One region of the Kocuria sp. ChxB genome, then DNA from elsewhere that is predicted to be linked to it. Evidence: riboswitches for the same ligand, from Rfam matches in the RefSeq annotation. Region 1 holds a riboswitch; each other region holds the start of a gene.
What was found. Region 1 has a riboswitch for thiamine pyrophosphate ahead of P8S73_RS05530 (ECF transporter S component). Riboswitches for the same ligand answer to the same signal wherever they lie in the genome.
Positions count from the first base shown of each region.

Region 1 (3,900 bases):
GAGGTGGACCGGGGGAACGGGATCCTCTACTTCCACGTCCTGGACATCGCCACGCCGGAGCAGGCCGAGGCGTTCCGGCGCTCGGTGCTGGACACCGAGGCCGCCTGGATCCGCATCATGGGCTCGCGGGAGGACCTGGCGCTGCTGCCGGTCAAGGGTGACCCCGACCGCACGGAGGCCACTGGCGCCGTCGAGTCCCCCACCGAAGACATGGACGAGGCCGGGAGCGGGCCCGGAGAGGAACGGTCATGACCCTGTTCGACGTCGCCGTGTGGGTGTGCGGTGCGATCCTCGCGCTCGCGGCCGCGGGCACCATCTACCGCCTGGCCAAAGGGCCGTCCCTGCTGGACCGGGTGATCGCCACGGACGTCCTCCTGGCCATCGTGGGCGCCGCGCTGGCCGTGGAGATGGTGTACCACCGCCACACGGACAACCTGGTGCTGCTCGTGATCGTCTCCCTCGTGGGGTTCCTGGGATCCGTCACGGTGGCGCGCAACGTGGGGCTGGACCGCTCATGAACTGGCACACGGTGACGGACGTGGCAGCAGTGGTGTGCCTGGTCGCGGGGACGTTCATGTCGCTCGCGGCCGCGGTGGGTCTCGTGCGCTTCCCCGATCTGCTCTCCCGCATGCACGCGGGCACCAAGCCCCAGGTCTTCGGGCTGCTCCTGCTGCTCACCGCCCTCGCGCTCGCCAGCGGGGAGCCCCGGATGGTCCCCCTGCTGGTCCTCGCGTGGATCTTCCAGCTGCTCACGGTCCCGGTCTCCGCGCACATGGTGGGCCGTGCGGCCTACCGTTCCAAGCACCTGCACGAGGAGAACCTCGTGACGGACGAGCTGCGTGACGTGGTGGCCCGCGCCGGCGAGGACCGTCCCGACTGACGACACACGCGGTGGTGCCACCCGGGCAGGTGGCGCCACCCCGGCTCACGGGTTCGTATGCTGGGGTGGGAGCACGACGCCGCCGGCCACCACGCGCCGGCGGCACTTTCGAAAACCGAGGAGAATCCCATGAACAAGGCGATGGACATTTTCGGCACGGTGGCCTCTCTGGGCGGCGTGGCCGTGGCCAACAAGGCTCTGACCGTGGCGTGGAAGCAGGTCACGGGCAACGAGCCCCCCGCCAAGAACCCGGACGAGGACGAGGCCTGGCGCGACATCATCATCTGGGCCATGATCACCGGTGTGGTGGGCACGGTCATCAAGGTGGGTATCGCCCGCCAGGTGTCCAAGATGCAGTCCGACGACAACGACTCCACGAAGTCCTCGCAGACCGAGGTCTGAGTCCTGCTCCCGCGGCTCGCCCGCCGGTGAGGACCACGCGTCACTGGACGCGTCCTCGCGGCGGGAGTGCGCGGGACCGGGGTGCGGCGCGCACCTCGCACCACGGCGGTCGGCCGGGGCGCCTCGAGCACCCCGGCCGACCGCCGTGGTGGTCTAGACTGGTGGCTCAACGACAGGGGAGCGCCACCGCGGCGCTGAGAGTGCGCGCGAGCGCAGACCCTCGAACCTGATCCGGTTCATACCGGCGCTAGGGAGTCGAGCATCTCAAGAGCCCGTCCGCGGTGCGCGGGGGCTCTTCCCCTCCTGGAACCTTCAGGAGGAGTTCTCATGACACAGCTCAGCAGCACCCCCACCGGAACCGCACGGGGTACCGCCCGCACGCAGTCCTGGCGGGTCGTGGACATCGTGGTGGCGGCGGTCCTCGCCGCGGCGTGCGCGGTGATCTTCTGGATGTGGTCCAACCTGCTGTACCCCGTGGTGTCCACGGCCGCGGTGGCGTATCCGCCCTCGGCGGGGCTGATCTCGGGCGGCTGGCTCGTGGCGGGCACCCTGGGCGCGCTCATCATCCGCAAGCCCGGCGCGGCCCTGTTCTGCGAGCTGCTCGCGGCGGTGCTGGAGGGCTTCCTGGGAACCCACTTCGGGTGGACCGTGGTGATCTCCGGTCTCGTCCAGGGTCTCGGAGTGGAGCTCGTGTTCCTCCTGACGCGCTACCGCCGCTTCGGCCTGGCCGTGGCCACCGCGGCCGGTGCGCTCTCGGGACTCTTCCTCGGGGTGAGCGAGGACATCATGTACAACTACGAGTGGGCGCTGGACCAGAAGGTCGTCTACGCCGCCCTCACCACCCTCTCGGGTGCGGTGATCGCCGGTGCCCTGATGTGGCTCGTGGTGCGTGCACTGCAGGCCACCGGGGTGCTGGGGGCCCTGGCCTCCGGCGCCACGCGCCGTCGATGACGGAACCGGCGGGGTCTGCGCCCACCGGCGCGGCCGTGCGGCTGGAGCGGTTCGGGTGGCACTACCCCGGCCGTCAGGATCCGAGCCTGCGTGACGTCACCGCCGTGGTCGAACCCGGGGAGCGCGTGTTGCTGCTGGGGCCGTCCGGCGCCGGGAAGTCCACGCTGCTGCAGGCCCTCGCGGGGGTGGAACAGGATCCGGACGGGCAGTCCCGCTCCGGCGGGCTGAGCGTGGACGGCGTGGACCCACGGGAGGCGCGCGGGGCCGTGGGCTTCATGCACCAGGACCCCGAGACCCAGGTGATCCTTTCCCGCGTGGGGGACGACGTCGCGTTCGGGCTGGAGAACATCTCGGTGCCCCTCGAGCAGATCTGGCCCCGCGTGGACGAGGCGCTCGCGCGGGTGGGGCTGACGCTGCCCCTCGCGCACTCCACCACGGCCCTGTCCGGCGGGCAGAAGCAGCGTCTCGCGCTCGCGGGCGTCATGGCCATGCGGCCTCGGCTGCTGCTGCTGGACGAGCCCACCGCGAGCGTGGACCAGGAGGGCGCGGAGCAGCTGTGCCGGGCCGTCTCCGAGGCGGTGTCGCGGGACGGCATCACGCTCGTGGTCGTGGAGCACCGGGTGGCCCTGTGGGAACCCGTGGTGGACCGGGTCATCGTGCTGGACGAGCACGGCCGGGTGGCCTTCGACGGTCCCACGCGCGAGACCCTCCACGACGCCCGCCACCTGCTCCAGGAGCAGGGCACGTGGGTGCCCGGCTGGGTTCCGACCACGCGCGCACCCGCCCCGGCGGACACCCGCGGCCCGGACGCCGGGGAGGTGCTGCTGAGCGCCCGGGACCTCGCCGTCTCCCGCGTGCAGCCGACGCGGCGCGAGATCGCCCGCAGGCGGCGTCGTGCCCGGAAGGCCTGGCGGCACGGCACGGACGCGGCTGTGGACCCCCTGGACGGCTGGGACGCGCCCGTGGCCGCCGAGGGCATCAGCCTGGACGTCCGCGCGGGCCGTGCGCTCGCCGTGACCGGCGTGAACGGGGCGGGCAAGTCCACCCTGGCGCTGACGCTGGCGGGTCTGCTCGTGCCCGTGCGCGGCACGGTGCGGGCCTCCGCGGCGCTCGCGGACGGCGCGCCGCAGGACCCCTCGCTGTGGGACGGCGGGGAGCTGATCCCGCGCGTGGGCACGGTCTTCCAGCACCCCGAGCACCAGTTCCTGCGTCCCACCGTGCGCGCCGAGCTCGAGTTCGGACCGCGTCAGCTGCTGCACCGCGCCGGAGCCTCGAAGGACGAGCTGCCGGAGCACGACGCCGCCCGGGTGGAGGACCTGCTGCGTCGCCTGCGCCTCGAGGACCTCGCGGACGCCAACCCCTTCACGCTCTCAGGTGGTCAGAAGCGCCGGCTGTCGGTGGCCACCGTGCTCGCGGCGGCCCCGCGCGTGCTGATCCTGGACGAACCCACGTTCGGCCAGGACGCCCAGACCTGGAGGGAGCTCGTGGACCTGCTCGTGGCGGAGATGGACCGGGGCACGGGGGTGGTCGCCGTGACCCACGACCGCGACCTCGTGGCGGCGCTGGAGGCGCAGGACGTGAGGCTCGGCTCATGAGCACGCCCGTGGCGCCGTCCATGTTCGGTCCCCGCACGGGGCTGCTGTCCCGCGCCAACCCGGTGGTCAAGC
Region 1 covers NZ_CP121123.1:1,258,262-1,262,161, reverse strand. The annotation lists gene P8S73_RS05550 (Na+/H+ antiporter subunit E) at 1-252, shown strand, start outside; gene P8S73_RS05545 (monovalent cation/H+ antiporter complex subunit F) at 249-518, shown strand; gene mnhG (monovalent cation/H(+) antiporter subunit G) at 515-880, shown strand; gene P8S73_RS05535 (DUF4235 domain-containing protein) at 1,010-1,282, shown strand; TPP riboswitch at 1,447-1,553, shown strand; gene P8S73_RS05530 (ECF transporter S component) at 1,610-2,233, shown strand; gene P8S73_RS05525 (ABC transporter ATP-binding protein) at 2,230-3,828, shown strand; gene P8S73_RS05520 (energy-coupling factor transporter transmembrane protein EcfT) at 3,825-3,900, shown strand, end outside.

Region 2 (3,900 bases), 810 kb from region 1:
AAGCGCATGGGCACCGGCCTGCTCGAGGTCTTCTCGGAGCCGTGCGAGGAGTGCGCGGGCCGCGGCGTCGTGGTCCACGACCACCCCCTCAAGGGTCGCTCCACGGCCACCGCGCCGGACCACCGCGGCGGCAACCGCAACGAGCGCAAGCGCTCGCGGCAGAAGCAGAACCAGCCGCAGGACAAACCCCGGTCGAACAACCGGGGTGGCGCGGACGACCAGCAGCAGGCCCGGGACGAGGCCGCCCGCACGGCGTTCGCAAACATCGCGGCCGCCTCCTCCCACGAGGACGACGACGCCCAGGGCGGGTCCCGCGGCGGAGCCGAGCACAAGGACTCGACCGGCCAGCACGCAGGGCACGGGAACCAGGGTCCGGAGCAGGCGTCCGAGCACGGTTCGGCGGACTCCGAGAGCGGGCGGCGTCGGAAGAAGCGTCGCGGCAAGCGCAGCCGCGGTCGTGGGAACCAGGGCGAGGACACCGCCACCGAGAACGGTGGGAACGGTGCCTCCGAACCCCGCGGCGAGCACGCCGCGGGTGACGCCGGGTCCAGCCTGACGATCCACGGTGAGGTCATCGAGCTCCCCCAGGGGCAGAAGGACGAGCGCGCGGAGCAGGAGGCGCTCACCCTGGACTCGCTCTCCGCGGCCTTCTCGGCCGAGGACTCCGGTGAGGACGCGTCGCAGGACCGCACCGGGTCCGGTCGCGGCTCCGGACGGCGGGGCGGCGAGGGCTTGAAGGGCCGCGGGGGACGTTCTACGGGCCAGCGCGGCCGGGGTCGCGGCAACGGCGCGGCGTCGTCCGACGCCGAGCAGGACCGGTCCGAGCAGTCCGAGAGCTCCGCGCCGGAGCGGGACGCCCCGAAGCAGTCGCCGTCCGAGGGCGGCTCCGGGCAGCAGACCCCGTCCCGGCGCGCCACCGCGGCACAGCCCTCCGCGTCCGCCGCTGATGCCGCTCCCGCCAGGCGCCGCCGCGGCTCCCGCCGCGCCGTGGCTCCCACGGCCGCACCGGGTGCCGGAAGCGTGGAGACCCGTGAGTACGACGCCGCCGAGCGCTCGGCCACGCGGTTCACCGCCGCGGCCGCGCCCGTGGGCTCGGCCTCCTCGGACGGCCAGCCCACCATCGTGGGTGTGGGCGTGAGCGCCCGGGACATCACGATGACCCCCAAGGGGGACTGACGCCCCGCGCGGCCCTCCCGGGAGGGCCGCGGGGGACCACCCACCACAGGAGCGCTCGGACTCGTCCGGGCGCTCCTGTGGCATGATCGGGACCACGTGCACGGGGTGCCGCACGGCGGCTGAGAACACACCCGTAGAACCTGATCTAGCTCGTACTAGCGAAGGGAATGTCGTGAACCCCACGCCTTCTGTCCCCGCCCCCCGCGTCCTCTCGATCGCCGGCACGGACCCCACGGGTGGTGCCGGGCACGCCGCGGACCTGAAGTCCATCGCCGCCATGGGCGGCTTCGGGCTGAGCGTGGTCACTGCGGTGGTCGCGCAGAACACGCGGGGCGTGGTGGCGGTCCACACCCCACCCGTGTCCGTGCTGCAGGCGCAGTTGGACGCCGTGGCGCAGGACGTGGAGCTGGATGCCGTGAAGGTCGGGATGCTCGGCTCGGTGGACGTCATCGAGACGGTGGGGGCGTGGCTCGCGGCCCACCGTGCGCCCGTGGTCGTGATCGACCCCGTCATGGTGGCCACCGCCGGGGGGCGTCTGCTCGCATCCGACGCCGAGGACGCGCTGCGCGGCATCCTGCACCACGCGGACCTGATCACCCCCAACCTGCCCGAACTCGCCGTGCTCGCGGAGCGGCCCGTGGCCACCACGTGGGACGATGCGCTCGAGCAGGGCCGGGCCGTGGCGGAGACCTTCGGCACGCGCGTGCTGGTCAAGGGCGGGCACCTGAGCGGGGAGTCCACCCCGGACGCCCTCGTGGTCCCGGGCCGGGCCGAGCCCGTGGCCCAGTACTCGGGGACGAGGGTGGCCACGCGCAACACCCACGGGACCGGGTGCTCACTGTCGTCTGCGGTGGCCACGGTCGTGGCGCGCACGGGGGACTGGGCACAGGGGATCGACACCGCCCGCCGCTGGCTGCGTGGTGCGCTGCGCGCTGCGGACTCCCTGCACGTGGGCCACGGCAACGGCCCGGTCCACCACTTCCACCACGTCCAGGACCTCGTCACGGACCCCGCCTTCGTGGCGGCGTCGTGCGGGGGCACCGGGGATCCCGGCACACGCTTCACCGACGAGCTCTGGGAGGCGAGCGCGCCGATCCGCGAGCAGATCGCGGTCCTGCCCTTCGTGGTGGGGCTGGGGGACGGCACGCTGGAGCGGGACGAGTTCGAGCGCTACCTGGACCAGGACATGCAGTACCTGGACGCCTACTCGCGGGCCCTCGCGCTGCTCGCGGCGGCGGCACCCGAGGAGAGCACCCGGGAGTTCTTCGCCACGGCGGCGGCCGCCGTGGTCACGGGGGAGTCCGCACTGCACCGCGCGCGGCTGGACGGGCGCGCCCCGCAACCGCCCTCCGGGACCACGAGCGCGTACGCGGACTTCCTGCTCGCCCGCACGGGGCAGGACGGGTTCGCGGTGGGTGCCGCCGCGGTCCTGCCGTGCTACTGGCTCTACGCGCACGTGGGGGCGGAGCTCACGGAGCGGGCGCGCCGCACGGGGCTGCAGGGGCATCCGTTCGCGGACTGGCTCGAGACCTACGACGACCCGCAGTTCCACGCCGCCACGGAGGTGGCCCGTGCCGCCGTGGACCGTGCCGCCGAGCAGGCGGACACCGCCACGCGCGAGGCCATGCGCCGCGCCTTCCTGCGCGCGTGCCACCTGGAGCTCGAGTTCTTCGCGCAGACCTCGGCCGCCACCGCACGCCAGGAGGGCTGATCCCGCACGGCGGAGATCCCGCGAGTGGCGTGACTTCCGGGGATCGGGTAGTCTGGACTGTCGGTGCCGGACACCGGTGTGCGCATAGTCGTTTTCATGCGCCCGGACACGGCACACTCGGGTGAACTTCCTGTTCTCGGTGCGACAGCCACGCAGAGAGCGGGTCGGTCACAGACCACCGCGGCGTGATGTCTCGACATTCGCAGTCCGGCAGGAGCCCACCCGACCTTTACACGCAGTCCATAGATGTCGAGAGAAGTGAGTTCCCAAGTGGTGTACGCGATTGTCCGCGCAGGCGGCCGCCAGGAGAAGGTTTCCGTTGGAGACCTCGTGACCCTTGACCGCGTCGCCGGCGAGGCAGGCAGCACCGTAGAGCTTCCTGCGCTGCTGCTGGTCGATGGGGACAAGGTCACCTCCGACTCCAAGACCCTGGCCGACGTCAAGGTCACGGCCGAGATCATCGAGGACCTGCGCGGTCCCAAGATCTCGATCATGAAGTACAAGAACAAGACCGGCTACAAGAAGCGCCAGGGCTTCCGTGCTGAGCTGACCACGGTCAAGATCACCGGCATCGACGCCTGATTTCCCGGTCCCCCATACATTTCCAACGAAGGTAGGCACACACCATGGCACACAAGAAGGGTGCGAGCTCCACTCGCAACGGCCGTGACTCCAACGCCCAGTACCTGGGTGTCAAGCGCTTCGGCGGCCAGTCCGTCAACGCCGGCGAGATCATCGTCCGCCAGCGTGGAACCCACTTCCACCCGGGCCTGAACATGGGCCGCGGCAAGGACGACACCCTGTTCGCCCTGGCCGCCGGTGTCGTCGAGTTCGGCACCCGTCGTGGCCGCCGCGTGGTCAACATCCAGACCGCCGAGTAGTCAGTTCTTCCGGACCCCAGGGTCCACCCGCCGTCACCGCAGCGTGACGGCGACCACTGGAGGGTGGGCGCGTCACGCGCTCACCCTCTAGTCTTTTCAGGACAGCCCCGTCTCCCCGCCCCACGCGGGGGA
Region 2 covers NZ_CP121123.1:448,216-452,115, reverse strand. The annotation lists gene P8S73_RS01945 (Rne/Rng family ribonuclease) at 1-1,176, shown strand, start outside; TPP riboswitch at 1,268-1,361, shown strand; gene P8S73_RS01940 (bifunctional hydroxymethylpyrimidine kinase/phosphomethylpyrimidine kinase) at 1,349-2,887, shown strand; gene rplU (50S ribosomal protein L21) at 3,158-3,469, shown strand; gene rpmA (50S ribosomal protein L27) at 3,514-3,768, shown strand.
Region 2: it holds a riboswitch for thiamine pyrophosphate, as region 1 does, so the genes downstream of both, P8S73_RS01940 (bifunctional hydroxymethylpyrimidine kinase/phosphomethylpyrimidine kinase) here and P8S73_RS05530 (ECF transporter S component) in region 1, are expected to answer to the same signal.

Region 3 (3,900 bases), 380 kb from region 1:
GCCGGGAGCCAGGTCTCGCGCAGGCCGCGCAGGCCGTCCACCATCCACACCAGCAGGAACGGCACCAGGAACGTGAGCGGCTGCAGCAGGATCACCATGGCCCGGGAGAGGTCCTGCACCTCCATGCCGGTGACCTGGGCGCCCACGAGCACGGGGACACCGATCGCTCCGTAGGCACCCGCCGCCACGTTGGCCACGAGGCACAGCACCGCGGCGCGGACGGGCGGGAAGCCCAGCTGCACGAGCAGCGCGGCGCAGATCGCAATGGGCACGCCGAACCCGGCCACGCCCTCCAGGAACGCGCCGAACGCGAAGGCGATGAGCAGCACCTGGATCCGCTGGTCAGCGGACACCCCCGCGATCGAGGAGCGGATGATGTCGAAACGCCCCGAGCGCACGCTCAGCCGGTACAGCCACACGGCCATCACGATGATGTACGCGATGGGCCACAGCGCGGTGAGCAGGCCCAGCAGACCGGCCCCCGCCACGGCGGTCACGGGCATGTGGAACACGAACAGCGCCACAAGCACCTGCACCACCAGGGCGATGACACCCGACTTCAGGCCCGTGAGCTTGAAGAGCATCATGCACGCGAGGAACACGACAATGGGAATGGCGGCCACCAGGGCGGTCAGGGGCAGGCTGCCCAGGGTGTCGAGCGATTGGGTCCACATGGCGTCCTCCACGACGTCCGGCGAGTGGGCGGGTTGAGACCCAGGCCGCCGACGACGCCGCTGGGCACCCCCGGTCGCTCACGGTCGGGCAGGCGCGCCGCGGGGTGGATCGGGAGCCGCGCAGACTCCTGCCCCACCGTCCACGGCGCCCTACCACAACGCCTTGATCACGGGCTCAACGCTAGTCCTGCGGGGGCCGTTTGATGCCTGGCCACCCCGAGAAAATCGCCAAGTGTGAGGCAATACACCCGCCGGTGAGATCAGGGACGCACGGGCTCCTCGCCCCGGACCGTGGGTTCCGGGAGGTACACCTGTCCCCCGGCGGCGAGGAACTCCTGGCTCTTGCGCTGCATCCCGGCGATCGCGGCCTGGTTCTCCGCGCTGCCGTAGGTGTCCCGGATGTCCTGGGAGATGCGCATGGAGCAGAACTTGGGCCCGCACATCGAGCAGAAGTGGGCGGTCTTGGCGGGCTCGGCGGGCAGGGTCTCGTCGTGGTACTCCTGCGCGGTCACCGGGTCCAGCCCCAGCCCGAACTGGTCCCGCCAGCGGAACTCGAAGCGTGCCTTGGACAGCGCGTCGTCGCGTTCCGTGGCGCCCGGGTGGCCCTTGGCGATGTCCGCGGCGTGGGCGGCGATCTTGTAGGTGATCACGCCGGTCTTGACGTCGTCTCGGTTGGGCAGGCCCAGGTGCTCCTTGGGGGTCACGTAGCACAGCATCGCGGTGCCGTAGCGAGCGATCTCCGTGGCACCGATCGCGGAAGTGATGTGGTCGTAGCCGGGAGCGATGTCCGTGGCGAGCGGGCCCAGGGTGTAGAACGGGGCGCCGTCGCACAGCTCCTGCTGGCGCTCCACGTTCTCGCGGATCTTGTGCAGCGGGATGTGGCCGGGACCCTCCACCATCACCTGCACGTCGTGCTCCCACGCGCGCTTGGTCAGCTCGGCGAGGGTGTCCAGCTCGGCGAACTGGGCGGCGTCGTTGGCGTCCGCGATGGAGCCGGGGCGCAGGCCGTCGCCCAGGGAGAACGCGACGTCGTACTGCGCGAAGATCTCGCACAGCTCGTCGAAGTGCGTGTAGAGGAAGTTCTCCCGGTGGTGCGCCAGGCACCAGCCGGCCATGATCGACCCGCCGCGCGAGACGATCCCGGTGACGCGCTCGGCGGTCAGCGGCACGTAGCGCAGCAGCACGCCCGCGTGGACCGTCATGTAGTCCACGCCCTGCTCGCACTGCTCGATCACGGTGTCCCGGTAGATCTCCCACGTGAGCGCGTTGGCGTCCCCGTCCACCTTCTCGAGCGCCTGGTAGATGGGCACGGTGCCGATGGGTATCGGGGAGTTGCGCAGGATCCACTCGCGCGTGGTGTGGATGTCGTTGCCCGTGGAGAGGTCCATGAGCGTGTCCGCGCCCCACTTGGCGGCCCACTCCAGCTTGGCCACCTCCTCGCTGATGGAGCTGGTCACCGCCGAGTTGCCGATGTTCGCGTTCACCTTCACCAGGAACTTCCGCCCGATGACCATGGGCTCGGACTCCGGGTGGTTCACGTTCAGCGGGATCACCGCGCGCCCGGCGGCCACCTCCTGGCGCACCAGTTCCACGTCGCACTGCTCCCGCAGCGCCACGAAACGCATCTCCGGGGTCACGACGCCGCGGCGCGCGTAGTGCATCTGGGTCACGCACCTGCCGGGCCGGGCCCGCCGGGGCTCCGGCTTCCTCCCCCGCCACTGCTGGGACGGTACACCGCGGCGCACGGCGCTGCGGCCGTCGTCCTCGAGCTTGAGGCCGCGGGCCTCGTAGACCTCGGTGTCGTCCCGCTCCTCGATCCACGGCGCCCGCCAGGGCTCCAGCCCCTCCTCCGGGACGCTGCCCGGGCCCATCGTGCGGTACACCTGCAGCGGGTGGTTGGGTGTGCCGTCCGGGGCGTCCAGCTGGTGGATCTCCGTGACGGGCACCTGGATGCCGTGCTCCGTGTCCTCCAGCCACGCCAGGCGGTGGGACTCGTGCTGCTCGGTCTGCTGGATGGTCTTGTCCCCGGGGGCGTCCTGTAGGCCGTTCTCCGTGGAGGTCTCGGACGTCGCAGAGGTCTCGGGGGCAGATGTGCTGGGGGTGTGCGAAGGCAAGGCCGTTCCTCACTTCCTACGCCGGTACGAGCCGGTTCAGGTTCGACGGTCCCGGGCAGCACTGGCCCGATCTCAGCCCCCGCGTCTGGGGCTCCCGTGTGGACGGTCACATGTCTAGCACACATCCGGCGGTGAGAGGGCGACCCCGCAGCATTCCCTTGGCTGGCCTCTTGCCGCCGTGATCGCGGCCCGTCCACGGCGCCGCCACGCCCGTGGCAGTATCGTGGCGCGCGAGGCGGGTCGTGCGGTCCTGATCGCGCCGTCCTGCCCGTGCCTCAGCATCCCCCTGACCAAAGGCTTGTCCCCCATGGCCCTGACCGTCCGCAAGAAGCGCTTCATCGGGCGCATGATCGGGCACGCCACCAACCCGGTGCGGGTGCACTGGCGGACCTGGCGCCGTCAGGAGCAGCGTCACACCATCGGTGGCGTGGAGATCGTGCTGCCACCGGAGCACAATCTCCCCTACTACCAGCGCCGGGATCCCACGTACGACGCGTACGCCATCGACCTGCTCGCCCGGCTCGCGGCCGGGAACCGGCACGTCGCGGTCATCGACGTGGGGGCGAACGTGGGAGACACCGCGGCCGCCGTCCTCGCTTCGGACCCACGGAGCTCGGTGATCAGCGTCGAAGGTGATCCAATGTTCCTCGGCTACCTGGCCCGCAACCTGGCTGCGCACGCCGAGCGCGCCACCGTGGTGGAGGGGTTCGTGGGACCGGTGGGCACGCGGGTGTCCTTCAGCCGCGCCGGCTCCACGGGCGGGTTCCAGCCGGAGGAGGGCGCCGGCGGGCACGCCGTCGAGGACTGGGTCTCCCCCGCATCGCTGCTGGCCATGCCCGCCCCCGAGGACCTGGTGGTGTGGAAGAGCGACATCGACGGCTTCGACATCCACGTGTTGGTGCACCACTGGGACGCCATCGACTCCCGCTGCGACGTCCTGTGGTTCGAGTACGACTCACCGCGCACCCTGGGTGACCGCGCCGACGACGAGCGCCTGATCCGGGCCCTGGCTGCGAGCGGTCGCACGCTTCTCGTCCACGACAACCTGGGCCGCCGCATGGTGCAGCTGCCGCCCGGTGACAGCACTGGGCTGCGCACGCTCTCCCGCTGGC
Region 3 covers NZ_CP121123.1:873,591-877,490, forward strand. The annotation lists gene P8S73_RS03775 (L-lactate permease) at 1-674, opposite strand, end outside; gene thiC (phosphomethylpyrimidine synthase ThiC) at 935-2,689, opposite strand; TPP riboswitch at 2,785-2,896, opposite strand; gene P8S73_RS03785 (hypothetical protein) at 3,096-3,900, shown strand, end outside.
Region 3: it holds a riboswitch for thiamine pyrophosphate, as region 1 does, so the genes downstream of both, thiC (phosphomethylpyrimidine synthase ThiC) here and P8S73_RS05530 (ECF transporter S component) in region 1, are expected to answer to the same signal.

Region 4 (3,900 bases), 220 kb from region 1:
TGCTCCAGGTGCTCGGCGAGCTCCACGGGCTCCCCGGAGGCCCTGGCCCCCATGACGGGAACGGCGAAGCCGAGCAGCACGCCGGCGACCGTGGCGTGGATCCCGGCCTCGTGGACCAGGGCCCACGTGATCACGGCCAGCGGCACCAGGATCACCCACGCGGCCCACGTGCGGTGGGCGAAGAAGCGGGGGAAGCGGTGCGCCAGCAGCCCGAACACGGCCAGCGGGACGAGCGCGAGGAGCAGCGGGAGCACGTGCACCTCGTCCGTGTAGAAGACCGCGATGATGGTGATGGCCAGCAGGTCGTCCACCACCGCGAGCGTGAGCAGGAAGAGGCGGAGCGCGCTGGGCAGGTGCGATCCCACGATCGCGAGCACCGCCACGGCGAACGCAATGTCGGTGGCGGTGGGGATCGCCCAGCCGCCCAGGGTCTCGGGGTTCGTCGCGTTCACCGCGGCGTAGATCAGCGCGGGGACGACGACGCCGCCCACGGCCGCCGCGATCGGCACCGCCGCCTTGCGGAGGTCCCGCAGATCACCCGAGACGAACTCGCGCTTGAGCTCGAGGCCCACGAGGAAGAAGAAGATGGCGAGCAGTCCGTCCGCGGCCCAGGTGCCGAGGCTGAGCTTCAGGTGCCACGGCTCGTAGCCGACCTCGAGGTCACGGAGGGCGAAGTAGCTCTCCACAAAGGGCGAGTTGGCCCAGACGAGGGCGATGACAGCGGCAACCACGAGGAGGATGCCAGCCACGGTCTCGCGGCGCAGGACGTCCTGGAGCCGGGAGAGGACGCCACCCGAGGGGTGGTCGGGCTCGCACGGCGGCTCAGGATGGTTGAAGAAACCGGGCTCCGAGACGAAGCCGGAGGACTCTTCCTGCGCCACGGGCTCCGGGGATCCGGGCTCACGGTGGGCAGGGGTGGACGTGTGGTGCAGGGGCATGGATCACTCCAGTGTCGACGGGCATCACGCTCATTACCGCCGACCAGACTTCCCGGCACACCAGCCAGTAAGGGTAGCAGGGCGCCTTTATGCGGCGCACCCGTGCTTTCCATCATGACCTTGGGTCCCAGCTGCAGAGGCGGGCGCACCCGACTGATACCCCTAGAACCTGCGCCGTTGTCCGGCACCCGATCAGAGGTCGCGAGGCGGAGCATCCATCGAATCGCGGCTGACTCTCTTCTTGTCCTCGGCGGACCCTATGAGGTCCTTTCGGGCGAAGAACCAGACCAGACCGCCCGCCCGAAAAACCCCCACAATGATGGCCACCCACATAGTTGTATTCATGGCCCCAAGCTATCAACCAGATTTCCGACTACCGCGCACTACCCGCGTTCCAGATGTGAGGTGAATCGTTGGCAAAACTGCGCGCCTGACATGAGAGGCCACCCTGCCTACGGTGGGGGCATGCTGAAACGGAAATCGGTGGGCTTGCTGATCCAGGGGTCCGCGATGGTGGCCCTCTTCGTGATCACCGTCATTGGAGCGCGGGAATCGTGGCTGCTCATGACCCTAGAACTGCTTTTTGCCGTCATCTTCTTCACCAAGGCGGTGCAAGCACGGCGTGCAGAAGTCGAGGCGGAGCGCCGTCGAGCGGCGCGCCGCCCCGCGAGCAACGGCCTGACCTGACCGAGCCGCCACCGGCAGGACCGGCTATTAAGGATTGCGGCGCGGCTGTGGCTTGGAAACACGAGCCAACATCAGGCTGATTCCCCACAGGAACAGGACCAGCAGCGGTACGAGAGTCATCATGGACGGCTCGTCCACGACTATCACGCCGCCCACGTTCTCCCAGGTGCACGTGTGGCCCAGTGGCACCCAGCTCCACCCCGGCTCACCGTAGATCGAGCTTCCGTCGCCCAGTTCGCAGGACAGAGATCCGGAGTGCACGAGTCGCTCCGCCACGAGCCCTCCGATCCAGGCGAGCATCGCTGCGAGCCACAGCACCCATCCGACGTTGCTTGCCCGTGAAGCGGCTGTTCGGTGTGACATTCACCCGTCTCCGTTCTGGCTGCTGTGCCCCACCGCCGAGCGCCGAGCGCACTGTCGGTAATTTGGTCCCGCCACTTTCTTACCAGGGTTCCCTGCGACTTCGTCCTTCCCGGTCAATCCACCCACTTGATCCTCGTCAGACTTCCCTGGCTACACTGACCACCAGTGACACGGGGTGCCGCCACCCTCCCTCCCAGCCCCACCGGGCGGACGGACGGGGCACCGCAGCGGCTGAGATGACACCCGTCGAACCTGTCCAGTTAGTACTGGCGAAGGGATGTCACGGTCGCACCGCGCAGGTGGCGCACCGCTTTCTTCGCCGTGAGCCACAGGAGTGAGCATGTGGATCGAGAACACCATCGTCCTGGTCACCGGCGGAGCCCGCGGGCTCGGGGAGCACCTCAGCCGGGCGTTCGCGCGCGAGGGTGCGCGCGTCGTCGTGAACTACCACTCCAGCGAGGAGCGGGCCCGTGCGCTGGTCAGCGAACTCGGGGAGGACAGGGCACTCGCGATTCAGGCGGACGTGACCGACGCCCAGCAGGTGCAGGACATGGTCACCCAGGCCAGGGAGCACTTCGGCGCGCCGGTCACGGTGGCGGTGAACAACGCCCTGGTGGACTTCAGCTTCAACGGGGACGCCCGCCCCACCCTGGAGAATCTGACCGCCGAGAACCTCACCCAGCAGTTCCAGGGCGCCGTGGTGGGCGCCCTCAACGTGATGCAGGCGGTCACCCCGGGCATGGCGGAGGCGGGCGAGGGGCGCATCATCAACATCGGCACCAACCTCTTCCAGAACCCCGTGGTCCCCTACCACGACTACACCGCCGCGAAGGCCGCCCTGCTCTCCCTCACCCGCACCGCCGCCAAGGACCTCGGCCCGCAGGGCATCACCGTGAACATGATCTCCGGCGGCCTGCTGCGCACCACGGACGCGAGCGCCGCCACCCCGGACGAGGTCTTCGACTTCATTGCCGCCGGCACTCCCCTGGGCCGTGTGACCACCCCGGAGGAGTTCGCGGACACCGCCCTGTTCTTCGCCTCGGACTGGTCCCGCGGGGTCACCGGCCAGAACCTGGTGGTCGACGGCGGGCTGGTGATGGACTGACATGGCCCGCCGCCTCCACCTCAACGCGTTCCTCTACGGCGCCGGCCACCACCAGGCCGCGTGGCGCGCGCCCAACTCCTCGGTGCACCGCCTCACGAACATCAGCTACTACGAGGAGCTCGCGCAGACCGCCGAGCGCGGCCTGTTCGACGCCGTGTTCTTCGCGGACGGCCACAGCGTGGGCGACGTGTCCGGCGGACCCCACTGGTCCCTGGAACCGCTGACCGCCCTGTCCGCGATGGCGCGCGCCACCGAGCGCATCGGCCTGGTGTGCATAGTGTCCTCCACGTTCTTCACGCCGTTCCACGCGGCCCGGATGCTCGCGTCCCTGGACCACATCTCGGGCGGCCGGGCGGGCTGGAACGTGGTGACCTCCATGTGGGACGACGAGGCCCGCAACCACGGCTATCGGGCCATGCCACCCAAGGACGAGCGCTACGAGCGCGCCCGCGAGTTCGTGGAGGTGGCCCGCGCCCTGTGGGCCAGCTGGGACGAGGACGCCGTCACCGCGGACCCCGAGGGCCAGTGGGCGGACCCCTCCAAGCTGCACCGCCTGGACCACGAGGGCCGCCACTTCCTGGTGGACGGGCCCCTCACGGTCCCGCGCTCCCCGCAGGGCGAGCCGGTGCTGTTCCAGGCCGGTGCGTCCGGTCCCGGCAAGGCCCTGGCCGGGGACTTCGCGGAGGGGATCTACGCCGTGGCCTACGACCTCCCCGCCGCCCAGGAGTACTACTCCTCGGTCAAGGCGGAGGTGGCGCGGGCCGGGCGCGACCCGGAGGCCGTGGTCGTGATGCCCGGGCTGGTCAC
Region 4 covers NZ_CP121123.1:1,480,096-1,483,995, forward strand. The annotation lists gene nhaA (Na+/H+ antiporter NhaA) at 1-938, opposite strand, end outside; gene P8S73_RS06530 (hypothetical protein) at 1,404-1,625, shown strand; TPP riboswitch at 2,150-2,283, shown strand; gene P8S73_RS06535 (3-oxoacyl-ACP reductase) at 2,329-3,093, shown strand; gene P8S73_RS06540 (LLM class flavin-dependent oxidoreductase) at 3,095-3,900, shown strand, end outside.
Region 4: it holds a riboswitch for thiamine pyrophosphate, as region 1 does, so the genes downstream of both, P8S73_RS06535 (3-oxoacyl-ACP reductase) here and P8S73_RS05530 (ECF transporter S component) in region 1, are expected to answer to the same signal.